Regions from separate parts of the Microbacterium sp. 71-23 genome, predicted to be linked through region 2. Evidence: predicted binding sites of a transcription regulator. Region 2 holds the regulator's gene; the other holds the start of a gene.
The links. Region 2 encodes HspR, which represses chaperone genes until heat shock. Its sites were predicted from a motif close to AAGTTGAGTCNNNNNGACTCAACTT; they were not measured.
Positions count from the first base shown of each region.

Region 1: the regulator HspR is predicted to act here: its motif matches at 5,040-5,064, upstream of BGO15_RS04620 (Hsp20/alpha crystallin family protein).

Region 1 is NZ_MKSL01000012.1:75,685-81,924, reverse strand. Features, by position in the region: gene BGO15_RS04645 (ABC transporter permease) at 1-1,179, shown strand, start outside; gene BGO15_RS04640 (ABC transporter ATP-binding protein) at 1,176-2,219, shown strand; gene BGO15_RS04635 (COG4705 family protein) at 2,262-3,047, opposite strand; gene BGO15_RS04630 (DedA family protein) at 3,044-3,640, opposite strand; gene BGO15_RS04625 (ABC transporter permease) at 3,718-4,467, shown strand; gene BGO15_RS04620 (Hsp20/alpha crystallin family protein) at 4,549-4,989, opposite strand; gene BGO15_RS04615 (DUF1269 domain-containing protein) at 5,337-5,942, opposite strand; gene BGO15_RS04610 (PucR family transcriptional regulator) at 6,095-6,240, shown strand, end outside.
Region 2 is NZ_MKSL01000039.1:42,552-48,791, forward strand. Features, by position in the region: gene dnaK (molecular chaperone DnaK) at 1-1,147, shown strand, start outside; gene BGO15_RS12615 (nucleotide exchange factor GrpE) at 1,157-1,744, shown strand; gene BGO15_RS12620 (DnaJ C-terminal domain-containing protein) at 1,754-2,743, shown strand; gene BGO15_RS12625 (heat shock protein transcriptional repressor HspR) at 2,740-3,186, shown strand; gene BGO15_RS12630 (serine hydrolase domain-containing protein) at 3,213-4,394, opposite strand; gene BGO15_RS12635 (zinc-binding metallopeptidase family protein) at 4,399-5,409, opposite strand; gene BGO15_RS12640 (transglutaminase family protein) at 5,825-6,240, opposite strand, start outside.

The DNA of each region.
Region 1 (6,240 bases), on a different contig from region 2:
CTCGGCGGACTGTCGGGAGGGCTCCTCGTCGCGGTCGGCGCGTACTATCCCCTCGTCTACCTCCCCGCCCTCGCCGCCCTACGGCGGCTCGACCCGGCGCTCGAGGAGTCCGCCCGCGCGCTCGGGCACGGCCCCGTGCGCACCTTCCTGCGCGTGGCCCTCCCCCAGCTGCGCATCGCGATCCTCGGCGGCGGACTGGTCGTCGGGCTGCACCTGCTCGCCGAGTACGGCGCCTTCGCACTGCTGCGGTTCGACACCTTCACCACCGCGATCGTCAGCCAGTTCCAGTCGACGTTCGCGGGTCCTGCCGCCAACGCACTCGGCGTGGTGCTCGCGCTGCTGTGCCTCGTGCTGCTCGTCGGCGAGGCGTCGGCACGCGGCTCCGCGCGCTACGCACGCATCGGCCGCGGTGCGCCGCGCCCCGCCGTGCCGCACCGACTCGGGTGGCGCGCGGTGCCCGTGGCCCTGGCACTGACCCTCGTGCTCGCACTCGCTGTCGGTGTGCCGGGCGTGAGCCTCGTGCGCTGGGCCCTGCGCCCGGAGGCCTGGGCGGCCGGCGACCTGCTCTCCACCCTCGGGCAGACCCTGATGCTCTCGGCGGGCGGCGCGATCGCGGCGACCATCATCGCCCTGCCCGGCGCGTGGCTCGCGGTGCGGTACCCGGGCCGCATGTCCCGCGTGATCGAAGGCGCGATGTACCTCGCGAGCAGCCTGCCGACGATCATCGTCGCCCTCGCGCTCGTGACGGTCACCCTGCGGGTGCTTCCGGCCGTCTACCAGACGCCGGTCACGGTGATCTCGGCCTACGTCATCGTGTTCCTGCCGCGGGCGCTGGTGAGCTTGCGCACCGGCCTCGCCCAGGTGCCGCGCGGGCTCGAAGAGGCCGCGCGCTCTCTCGGGCGCAGCTCGCTCGGCGCGAAGCTGACGGTCACCGCGCCGCTCATGCTCTCGTCGTTCGGCGCGGCTCTCGCACTCACCGGCCTCGGCTGCGCGAACGAGCTCACGGCGACCCTGCTGCTCGCCCCGGCCGGCACCAGCACGCTCGCGACCCAGTTCTGGTCGGCGACGATCAACGCCGACTTCGCATCGGCCGCACCATATGCGATCCTGCTGATCGCCCTGTCGGTGCCGAGCGTCGCACTGCTCCTCGCCGACGCCCGCCGGAAGAAGACCGCATGACCTCCCTCGACCTCGCCCAGGTGTCGGTGACCCTGGGCGGACACCCCGTGCTGCACGACGTCTCGCTGCGGCTCGCGGACGGAGAGCGTCTCGCCGTCGTCGGCCCCTCGGGCAGTGGCAAGACGACGCTCCTTCGGGCGATCGCCGGCTTCGAGCGCATCACCCGCGGCGAGATCCGACTCGGCGATGATCTGGTCGCCTCCGCCGAGCGTCAGGTCGCGTCGCACCGCCGCCGGGTCGGCTACGTCGCGCAGGACGGCGCCCTCTTCCCCCACCTGACCGCGCGAGCAAACATCGCCTTCGGCCTCGGCGGGGTCGCGCGTGGCGCCCGGGGTGACGCGGTCGCCGCGGCATCCGCTCTCGCCGGCATCGAGCCCGACCTGCTCGAGCGCTATCCGCACGAGATCTCCGGCGGCCAGCAGCAGCGTGTCTCGCTCGCCCGCGCACTCGCGCCCCACCCGCGCGTGCTGCTGCTCGACGAGCCCTTCAGCGCCCTCGACACGGCGCTGCGCGCCCAGGTGCGCACGCAGGTCGTCGATGCCCTCGACCGCGCCGGCGTGACGACGGTGCTCGTCACCCATGATCCCGCCGAAGCGCTCGCCTTCGGCGACGCGATCGCGGTGCTCGACGGCGGACGCCTCCAGCAGGCGGGAAGCTGCGCCGAGGTCTACGCGGCGCCGGCCACGCCGCAGGTCGCGCGCCTGCTCGGCGACACCGTGCTGCTGCCCGCGACACGCGAGGCGGGGTCGGCCCGATGCCCGCTCGGCCTCGTGCCGGTGCGTACGGACGCGGCAGGCGCAGCATCCGCTCTCGTCGTCATGGTGCGTCCCGAGCAGCTTCGACTGACGACGGATGCCACGGCCCCCGCCATGCGCGTGCTCGACGTCGTCGAGACCGGTGGCACCGCCCTCGTCACGGTCGTGTGCGACGACGGCACCGAGGCGCGGGTGCCGCTGCGCGTGTTCGGCGTCGACCTTCCCGCCGTGGGCGACACCGTCGGCGTCGTGGTGGACGGCGCGGGCGTGCTCTACGCGGCCTGAGCGCTCAGCGGCCGGATCGATGCCGCGCGGCTGCCGCGCCGGTCACAGACCGAGGTCGGATGCGGCGACCGGGGCCGTGCCCGCCACGCTGCGCCGCTGACGGATGATCGCGACGACGATCACCATGACCAACGCGAATCCGAGCGACACCCAGCCGCTGCCGACGCCTACCCCTCCCTCGTCGACGGGCTTGCCGAGCCAGTCGGCGACCGAGGCGCCGAGCGGACGGGTGAGCACGTAGGCGAACCAGAACGCGAACACGGCGCCGAAGCGCAGGAAGCGGTAGCCGAGTGCCGGAACGAGGATGAGCACCGCGAACACGAGGATCGACGGAGCGTAGCCGAGTCCCAGGGTCACCGCGGCGAAGTCGCCGACCGCCGTGCCGAGGGCGAAGGTGCCGATGACGGCCGCCCAGTAGAACGCCTCGCGCCGGGTCGTGGTGATCGCGTGCACCGACAGGGTGCGCTCCACCCGCCACCAGACGAGGAAGACGGCCGCGAGGAACACCGCGTAGAGCGTCGCCGACACCGCATACGGAAGGCCCACGACGACGTGAGCGACATCGGCGGCCATCGTGCCGAAGACGCCCACCATCGCGACGGCGAACCAGTAGACCTCGGGCACGTAGCGCCGGCGCGTGAACTGCAGCGCCAGTGCCGCGCAGAACAGCACGAACGCGATCAGCACGGCGACCACCGGCGGCAGCACCCGGATCGAGAAGTCCGACAGCGCCTCGCCCAGCGCCGTCGACGCGGCTTTGGCCACCCAGAACGACGGCGTCGGATCGGGCACGCGCGAGGGCGCGGCATCCGAAGTCGTCGCGCTCATGCGCGCTTGGCCTTCGAGCGCTTCACGAGCGCCCCGATGACGACCGGCGCGACGGTCACGAGCACGATCGCGATGCTGATCCACTCGATGTTGTTGGCGACCCACGGAACCCCGCCGAGCAGGGCGCCGGCGAGCCCGAGAATGCCCGCCCAGATCACGGCGCCGATCGCGTTCCACATCGAGAAGCGGGCACGCGGCATGTCGGAGACGCCCGCCGCGGGCGAGATGTAGGTGCGCACGATCGGCACGAAACGGGCCAGGATGATCGCGCCCACCCCGTAGCGCTCGAAGAAGCCGTGAGCTTCGGCGAGGTACTCAGGCTTGAACAGCCGCGCCCCGGGACGGAAGAGGCGCCGCCCGTAGCGACGACCGATCCAGAACGACAGCTCGGCGCCGACGATCGCGGCGACCGCGGCGATCGCCGCGATCAGCACCCAGGAGGTGTTCAGCGGCACCGCGAGGATCGCCGCGGCGAACAGGAGGCTGTCGCCGGGCAGGAAGGGGAAGAACAGACCGTTCTCGATGAAGACGATGACGGCGACGAGCACGAGGGCGAGGGGACCGAGGCTTCCGAGACTGTCGATGATGTTCACGCGCCCATCCTGGCGGTGCGATTCAAAGAATGCGCCGAGATTCGGGCGTCAGGATGCCGCGGGGCTACGCTCGCGCTGTGAATCCGCCGACCGACCTGCTCCCCTCGCTCGTCGGTGTCGGGGTGCTCGCGGCCGTCACGACGGTCGTGCTCGCCGCCTTCCGCGTGCCGGGCCTGTGGTCGCCGCTGCTGGCGATCGTGCGCGGCGCGGTGCAGCTCGCGGTGATCAGCGTGCTGCTGACCGGACTCATCACCGACGCGAGGCTGATCGCACTGACCCTCGTCGCGATGTTCGTGATCGCGGCGTCGGTGGCGACCGGACGCATCGGATGGTCGCGGCGCCACGCGGCGATGATGACGACATCCATCGTGTCGGGGGTCGTGTTCGCGACGACGATCGTGTTCGCGACCGGTGCGCTCGAGCTGACCGCACGCTACGCGCTGGCGATCGGCGCGATCGTCATCGGCAACGCCATGAGCATCGCGACCCTCACCGGCCGCATGTTCACCCGCGGAATCGTCGACCACTGGGACGAGGTGGAGGGGTGGCTCGCCCTCGGCGCGCGGCCCCGGCAGTCGACCCTGGCGCTGGCGCGGCAGGCCGTGCGCGATGCCCTCATCCCCTCGATCGACCAGACCAAGACGACCGGTCTCGTCGTGCTGCCGGGCGCCTTCGTCGGCGCGATCTTCGGGGGGATCTCGCCGCTGGAGGCGGGCCGGTTCCAGATCGTCGTGCTCGCGGCCATCATGGCGGCCGGGGCGGTCACATCCGTGCTCGTCGCGCTCTGGATGGGACCGGTGCGGGTGAAACCCGCCGACCTGCGCTAGCTGCGGGAATGCGCGAACGCCCCCGGCCCGTACTCGGGCCAGGGGCGCTCCGTCTGTGCGCGGGTCGGCGCGGTCGATGGGTCAGGCGGCGGGAGTCGCGCCCTCGGTCACGGTGACCGCCTCGGCGGCGCCGGCCACGGCCACCTTGCGCGGCTTCGCCTTCTCGCTGACGGGCAGGGTCACACTCAACACGCCGTCGCGGTAGCTCGCCGAGATGGTCTCCGTGTCGATGCCACGCCCGAGCTGCAGCTGGCGCAGGTAGGCGCCGGCTTCCCGCTCGCGGGTGATCCAGCTGACGCCCTCGCCGCTGGGCAGGGTGCGCTCGGCGCGGATGGTGAGCAGCTGTCCGTCGACGTCGACGTCGATCGAACCCGGGTCGACGCCCGGGAGGTCGGCGGTGAGCACGTAGTGGTCGCCGTCGCGGTAGACGTCCATCGGCATCTGGCGCGGACCACGGCGGGTCTGGTCGAGAGTCGTGGTCGCGAAGCGCTCCAGGTCGCGGAGCAGGTCGTAGGTCGCCATGGGTTCTCCTGTGTGAGCGGGGCGGATGCAGCATCCACCCGGGTCTGCGAAAGTTGAGTCTGATTGGCTCAACTAGTGCGAGATTAGCACTCGGGCAGTGAGAGTGCCAGCGAAGGCGGCGGAGTTCACCGACGGCGAAATGGGGAGATCCCGGGGAGGGACCGCTCTATCGCGGTCCGGAGCCCACGACTGCGCATTGTGCACAGTCCCCCGGAGCAGGCCGGCTCGCCGAAGGATGCCACGCCCATCGGCGGACCGAAGACCCTACTTCCGCCCGGCCCGCCCGCCGAACGCGCGGCGAAGGGCTGCCGGCGCTCCTGCACCGGCAGCCCTCTTCGCATGGCGGATCAACTGGCGCCGAGCTTCTCCTTCAGCGCCGCGGTGCGCTCCGCCGCATCGGCCTTGCGCTCGGCCTTGCGCTGCTCACGCGCGTGACGCCGCGCCTCCTTCTCGGCTTCACGGTAGGCCTCCTCGGCGGCCTCCATCTCGTCGAGCACCTCCTCGCGCGGGCGCCGGATGACGACGCCGTCGAGCTTCGCCATCTCACCGTCGACGACCTCACGGGCGTACTCGGTGACCTCGGCGACGAGGGCGGTGCCGCCGATCGGGATGGCACTGCTGATCTGCTCGAGCGCGCCCGCCGAGCGGTCGACGCGCCGCAGATCGAAGGCGCCGCCCACGAGCAGCCCGCCCGTCCAGCCGAGCAGCATGCCGATGGGTCCGCCGATCACGCCGATCAGGAGTCCCACGAGGCTGCCGCCCCAGGTGCCCACGGCGCCGTTGTTGTCGACGCCGTCGGGCATCGAGATGCGCCCGTCGGCGTCGCGGGTGACGACGGCCGCGGCGGCGACGTCGACGCGGCCTTCCATGCCTGCGCCCTTCAGCTCGCTGAGCGCCTGGAAGGCGTTCGAGCGGTCGTCGAAGGTGACGGCGATGATGTTCGATTCGGGCATGACGGTGACCTCCTGATCACGGGGGATGTTCGCGGGCGGTTGTCCCGCATGACCACCACGATCGCGGTGTTCGCGTCGCCGCTCATCGGTCGCTTCGACCACTCTTCACAGCACTCTCTGTGCAGAGTGCACGGTGCGCCTAGGCTGACCGCATGTCCTCCCCGGGTCGGCTGCGCGAGTTCGTGTGCACGCTCGACGGCGCCCCCACGACGGCCGCCTCACTGCCCGACGACGAGCTGGAACGCCTGCATGCCGCACTCGGCGAGGGGCCGGTGCGCTGGGTGGTCGCGACCGTGGA
Region 2 (6,240 bases):
CGCGGAGCAGGCCAAGAAGGAGCTGTCGAGCTCGAACTCGACCAGCGTCAACCTGCCCTACCTCTCGCTCACCGACTCGGGCCCCGTGTCGCTGTCGGAGACGCTCTCGCGCGCCAAGTTCGAGGACCTCACGAAGGACCTCCTCGACCGCACCAAGAAGCCGTTCACCGACGTCATCGCCGAGGCCGGCATCAAGGTCGAGGACATCGACCACGTCGTGCTCGTCGGCGGATCGACCCGCATGCCCCAGGTCACCGAGCTCGTCAAGAAGCTCACCGGCGGCCAGGAGCCCAACAAGGGCGTGAACCCGGACGAGGTCGTCGCCGTCGGCGCCGCCCTGCAGGCCGGTGTCCTCAAGGGTGAGCGCAAGGACGTGCTGCTCATCGACGTCACTCCCCTGAGCCTCGGCATCGAGACCAAGGGCGGCATCATGACCAAGCTCATCGAGCGCAACACGGCCATCCCGACCAAGCGCAGCGAGACCTTCACCACCGCCGACGACAACCAGCCGTCGGTGGCGATCCAGGTCTTCCAGGGTGAGCGCGAGTTCACCCGCGACAACAAGCCGCTCGGCACCTTCGAGCTCACCGGCATCGCGCCGGCTCCGCGCGGCATCCCGCAGATCGAGGTCACCTTCGACATCGACGCCAACGGCATCGTGCACGTGTCCGCGAAGGACAAGGGCACCGGCAAGGAGCAGTCGATGACGATCACCGGCGGCTCGTCGCTGCCGAAGGACGACATCGAGCGCATGGTGCGCGAGGCCGAGGAGCACGCCGCCGAGGACAAGAAGCGTCGCGAGTCGGCCGAGGTGCGCAACCAGGCCGAGACGCTCTCGTACTCGATCGAGAAGCTCATCGCCGAGAACGCCGAGAAGCTGCCCGCCGAGGTCAAGGACAGCGTGCAGGCCGACGTCGACGCGCTGAAGGCGGCCCTCGCCGGCGAGGACGACGACGCGGTGAAGGCGGCGTTCGACACCCTCAACCAGAGCCAGGGCAAGCTCGGCGAGGCGATCTACCAGGCCTCGCAGGCCGCCGGTGAGACCGCCGACCCGACGGCCACCGACGCCGGCAACGGCGAGGTGCCCAACCCCGACGAAGACGTCATCGACGCCGAGGTGGTCGACGACGAGGACGAGAAGAAGTAAGACGGACACATGACTGAGAACAACGTCGACCGGCCGGAAGGCGACGACGAGGTTCAGCCCGACCGGACGGAGTCGGAGGCGCAGGCCTCCGACTCCGTCGCGGACGAGGCGGAGCTGACGATCGACGACATCCTGAACGCCGTGCAGTCCGATGAGGCCGCGGTGGCCGAGGCATCCGCCGAAGACCACGACCTGCTGCTCGACCTCAAGCGCGTGCAGGCGGAGTACGCCAACTACCGCCGGCGCACCGAGGAGCAGCGCGAGACCGAGATCGAGCGCGCCAAGGGATCGGTCGCGAAGGGCTTGTTGCCCGTGCTCGACGACCTCGACCGCGCCGAGAAGCACGGTGATCTCGCCGAGGGCACCCCCTTCGCGCAGATCGCCGAGAAGCTGCGCGGCGTCGCCGAGCGCATCGGCCTCGTCACCTACGGCGCGGCGGGCGAGGTGTTCGACCCGCAGCAGCACGAGGCGATCTTCCAGCAGCCGACCCCCGGCGCGACCGAGACGACGGTCCTCGAGGTCGTCGAGGTGGGTTACCGCCTCGGCTCGATCGAGCTGCGACCCGCCAAGGTCGTCGTCGCCGTTCCGGCGGAGTAGGAGGCACAGGTGGCGAGCCAGGACTGGTTCGACAAGGACTTCTACGCCGTGCTCGGCGTCTCGAAGGACGTGTCGGAGGCCGATCTCAAGAAGACGTACCGCAAGCTCGCGCGCCAGTACCACCCCGACTCGAACCAGGGCGATGCGAAGGCGGAGGCCAAGTTCAAGGAGGTCAGCGAGGCGTACGCCGTGCTGAGCGACCCGGAGCAGCGCGCCGAGTACGACCAGATCCGCGCGATGGGGTCGGGTGCCCGCTTCACCGCGGGCGGCGCCGGCGCCGGCGGCTTCGAGGACGTGTTCTCGATGTTCGGCCAGGGCCGCGGCGCCCCCCGGGGCGGTGCGGGCGGGTTCGACGACTTCTACAGCGTCTTCAACCAGCCCGGCGGCGGCTTCGGCACCGGGTCGTTCGGCCGTTCGTCGGGCGGGTTCCGCGGTTTCGGCGGTCCGACCCGAGGGGCGGATGTCACGGCCCGCACGACGCTCGACTTCGTCACCGCCGCGGCGGGCGACACCATCACCCTGCAGGGTGAGGACGGTGCGCCGTTCAAGGTGAAGATCCCCGCGGGCGTCGCCGACGGCCAGAAGATCCGGCTGCGCGGCCGCGGCCGCCCGTCGCCCGACGGCGGCGAGGCGGGTGACATCGTCGTGCAGGTCACCGTGCGGCCGCATCCGGTCTTCACCCGCGATGGGCTGAACCTGCGCCTCTCGGTGCCGGTGACGTTCACCGAGGCGGCGCTCGGCGCGACGATCGAGGTGCCGACGCTCGGTGGCGAGATCGTGAAGCTGCGGGTCGCGCCCGGCACCCCGTCGGGGCGCGTGCTGCGCGTCAAGGGCCGCGGCATCACGACCGCGAAGGGCACCGGCGACCTGCTCGCCGAGGTGCAGATCGCGGTTCCCGCCCACCTGGATGACGACGCCCGTGCGGCGCTCGAACGCTTCCGCGAGTTCGAGCCGAAGGAGAACCCGCGCGCAGATCTGGTGGCGAAGGCCCGGTCATGAGCGAGCAGATCGACGAGGATGCCCCGATCTTCGCGATCGCGACGGCTGCCGAACTGAGCGGCATGCACCCTCAGACGCTGCGCCAGTACGACCGGCTCGGCCTCGTCGTGCCCGACCGCACCAAGGGCGGGTCGCGGCGCTACTCGCTGCGTCACGTCGAGCAGCTGCGCGAGGTCGCGCGCCTGTCGGCCGACGGCATGAGCCTGCCGGCGATCGCGCGCATCGTGTCACTCGAGAACCGCGTGCGCGACCTCACGCTGCGGGTGCGCGACCTCGAACAGGCGCTGCGCGCCGAGCTCGACAAGCGCGCCCGGGTCTTCGCGGCCGGCTCCACCGGCTCAGTCGTCACGATCCGCCAGGGCACGCGCGTGCGCCGCGCGACCGACGTCGTGATCTGGCGCCCGCGCCGGGAGCTGCCCCACCGCGACGACGAACGGGACTGACCCTCGCACCCGCAGGGGTGCGATGCTCAGCCGAGTGCGGCGTAGGCGCGGGTGACGTAGTCGATCGAGCGATCGGAGCCGATGACGCTCGCCGCCATGCGGTTCATGACGTACGCGAAGGTCATGCGCCGGTCGAGGTCGCAGATGACGAGCGAGCCGCCCCATCCGCCCCAGAAGGCGATGCGGTGATCGCCCGGCAGCCACGGAGTCGACACCGGGTGCGGCAGCGCCCACCCGAGCCCGAACCGCAACGGCAGCCGCAGCACCAGATCGGTGCTGTCGGTGGGGTGCGCGAACACCGCGTCGACCACCGCCGGTGACAGCAGGCGGGTGCCCTCGACGAGGCCGCCCTGCGCGAGCATCTGGTTCATGCGCGCGAGCGCGCGGGCGTTGCCGGTTCCGCCGGCCCCGCCGATGCCGGCGGCCCGCCACTCCCGCGTCCAGCTGTCCCGCGCCCCGAGGATCGGCCCGCTGTATGCCCGGGTCGCGATCGACCCCGGCTCGGGCCGTGACGCCGGGTCGCGCGGCACGCGCGGCGGCGGCACGACGAGGCTCACGCGGTTCTCCTCGCTCTCGGGCAGCCCCAGCCAGAAGTCCGCGCCGAGCGGGTCGGCGAGCTCCTCCGCGACGAACCGGCCGAGAGGGCGCCCGTCGATGCGCCGCACGACCTCACCGATCAGGTGGCCGAAGCACACGAGTGCGTAGCCGGACTGCGAGGTGCCCGGGGCGAACCAGGGTTCCTGGGCCGCGAGGCGGGCGGCCGCGGCATCCTGATCGAGGATGTCCGACACCGTCACCGGCTGCTCCCAGGCGGGCACACCGGCCGTGTGGTCGAGCAGTTGCCGCACCGTGATGTGCGCCTTACCGGCCGCCGCGAACTCGGGCCAGTAGCGCGCCACCGGGGCGGCGAGGTCGAGCCGGCCGCGCTCGACGAGCTGCAGCGCCGCGAGGGCGGTGACGGTCTTCGAGTTCGACCAGGTGTTCGTGATCGTGTCGGCGCCCCACGGCACCGTGCCGGCGGGGTCGGACCAGCCGCCCCAGAGGTCGACGACCACCTCGTCGTCGACGATGACGCACAGCGAGCCGCCGAGCTCCTCGCCGGAAGCCAGGTTGCGGGCGAAGGCGTCCCGCACGCCGGCGAAGGATGCCGCCGCGAACCCGTCGATCTCGCCGGGAGGTGCTGCGGGGGTTCCGGCGGTGTCGCTCACCCGGTCAGTCTTCCACGCCTCCGGCGGCGACCCGGTGCTGCAGCTGGGCGATCAGGTCAAGCTTGTCGAGCACCGGCTCGGGGATGACGAACGGGTAGAGGTCGTGCTTGCCCATCGCGCGGTTCATCATGTTCAGTGCGGTGGCCAGCGGCATCCAGATGAGCCTCACGACCTCGCTGAACCGCGGTGCCGAGCGGATGTCGCCGACCGCTGCGAGCGCGTAGGCGCGGGCCGTCTCGACACTGTCGCAGATGTGGAGGAAGTGCGCCCACGTCTCAGCGAAGTCCTCGAAGGGGTGCATGGTGGCGTAGGCGGAGATGAACGAGGCCTCCCACCCGGCAGGCGCACCGTCGGCGTAGTGACGGTCGAGGGCCTCGCCGTAGTCGGCGCGCTCATCGCCGAACAGCTCGCGGGAGCGGGCGACGAGGTCGTCGTCCCGCAGGAACCGCCACTGGATGTAGTGCCCGACCTCGTGCCGCAGGTGCCCGAGCATCGTGCGGTAGGTCTCGCCGAGCTGCGCGCGCACGCTCTCGCGGTGCGCGTCGTCGGCCTCGGCCAGGTCGATCGTGACGACCCCGTCGTCGTGCCCCGTGACCACCGGCGCCGTCTCGCTCGAGAGCAGGTCGAAGCAGAGCCCGTCGATCGCGTCTGCGCTCTTCGGCACCACCGGCACCCCGAGGCGGTCTAGCTCGAAGACGAGGTAGCGCTTCGCGCGCTCGGCGTCCACGAGGTAGGCCAGGCCCGCGGCATCCGCATCGTTCGGACGCGTGCGCGTCAGATCGCATGCCGCGCACTGCCCGCCCTCGAGAGGGGCGAGCCAGGTGCATCCGGTGAGCGCGAGGTTGCGGCACACGTGCGAGACGAGCCCCGCCGCGTCGACATAGCGGCCCGCCGCGTCGACGGGCACGATGTCGGCCTCGCCGCGGGAGAAGCCGAGGCCCGTGCCGCAGGTCACGCAGACAGAGTTCTCGAAGAACAGACGGGAGCCGCACACACGGCAGGCGAAGGCCTTCACGCGACGATGGTGTCACATCCGGATGCCGCGGCCCGGGGCTTGCGCCCGGCCCCCGTCTGCGGCAGCCCGTCGCCCTGTGCCGTGGCTGCTGCCCCTCTCCCGCCGGAAGGCACGTTGCGCGGTGCGCGGCGTCCGTGGCTGCCGCCGCTCTCCGCGCCGGAAGGCACGTTGCGCGGTGCGCGGCGCCCCGTGGGTCGCGCAGCGTGCCTTTTCGTGGGCGGTTGGGCCGGGGGCGGCGTGGCGGGGCAGAGGCGGTGGGTGCGGTGGGTGGCGCGGGCGCGGCGCGCGGCGGCGCGGCAGTGGGTGCGGGGCGGCGGTGGGGTGGGGCGGCGGCGCGGTGAGCGGTGGCGGGGCGGCGGCACGGCGGTGGGTGCGGCGGCGCGGTGAGCGGCGGCGCGGTGGGGGCGCCGCGGGCTCAGGCCGGGGAGAACTCGGTCTCGGGGATGACGTCGACCGCGACCTTGAGGGTCGACTTCTTCGCCTCGGTGTAGATGATGCCCTTCACCGGGGTGACGTCGCCGTAGTCGCGACCCCACGCGACGGTGACATAGCGCTCGCCCGCCCACTGGTCGTTCGTCGGGTCGATCGCGAGCCACGCGTCGGAGCCGGGCACCCAGACTGCGAGCCATGCGTGCGAGGCATCCGCACCCAGCACCCTGGTCTTGCCGGGCGGAGGCGTCGTCGACAGGTAGCCGCTGACGTAGCGCCCGGCGAGGCCGTGGCTGCGCACGCACGACAGCGCGAGGTGGGCGAAGTCCTGGCAGACGCCCGCCCGCTTGGCGAAGACGTCGGCAACGGTGCTCGTGACCGTCGTCGCCTTGCTGTCGTAGT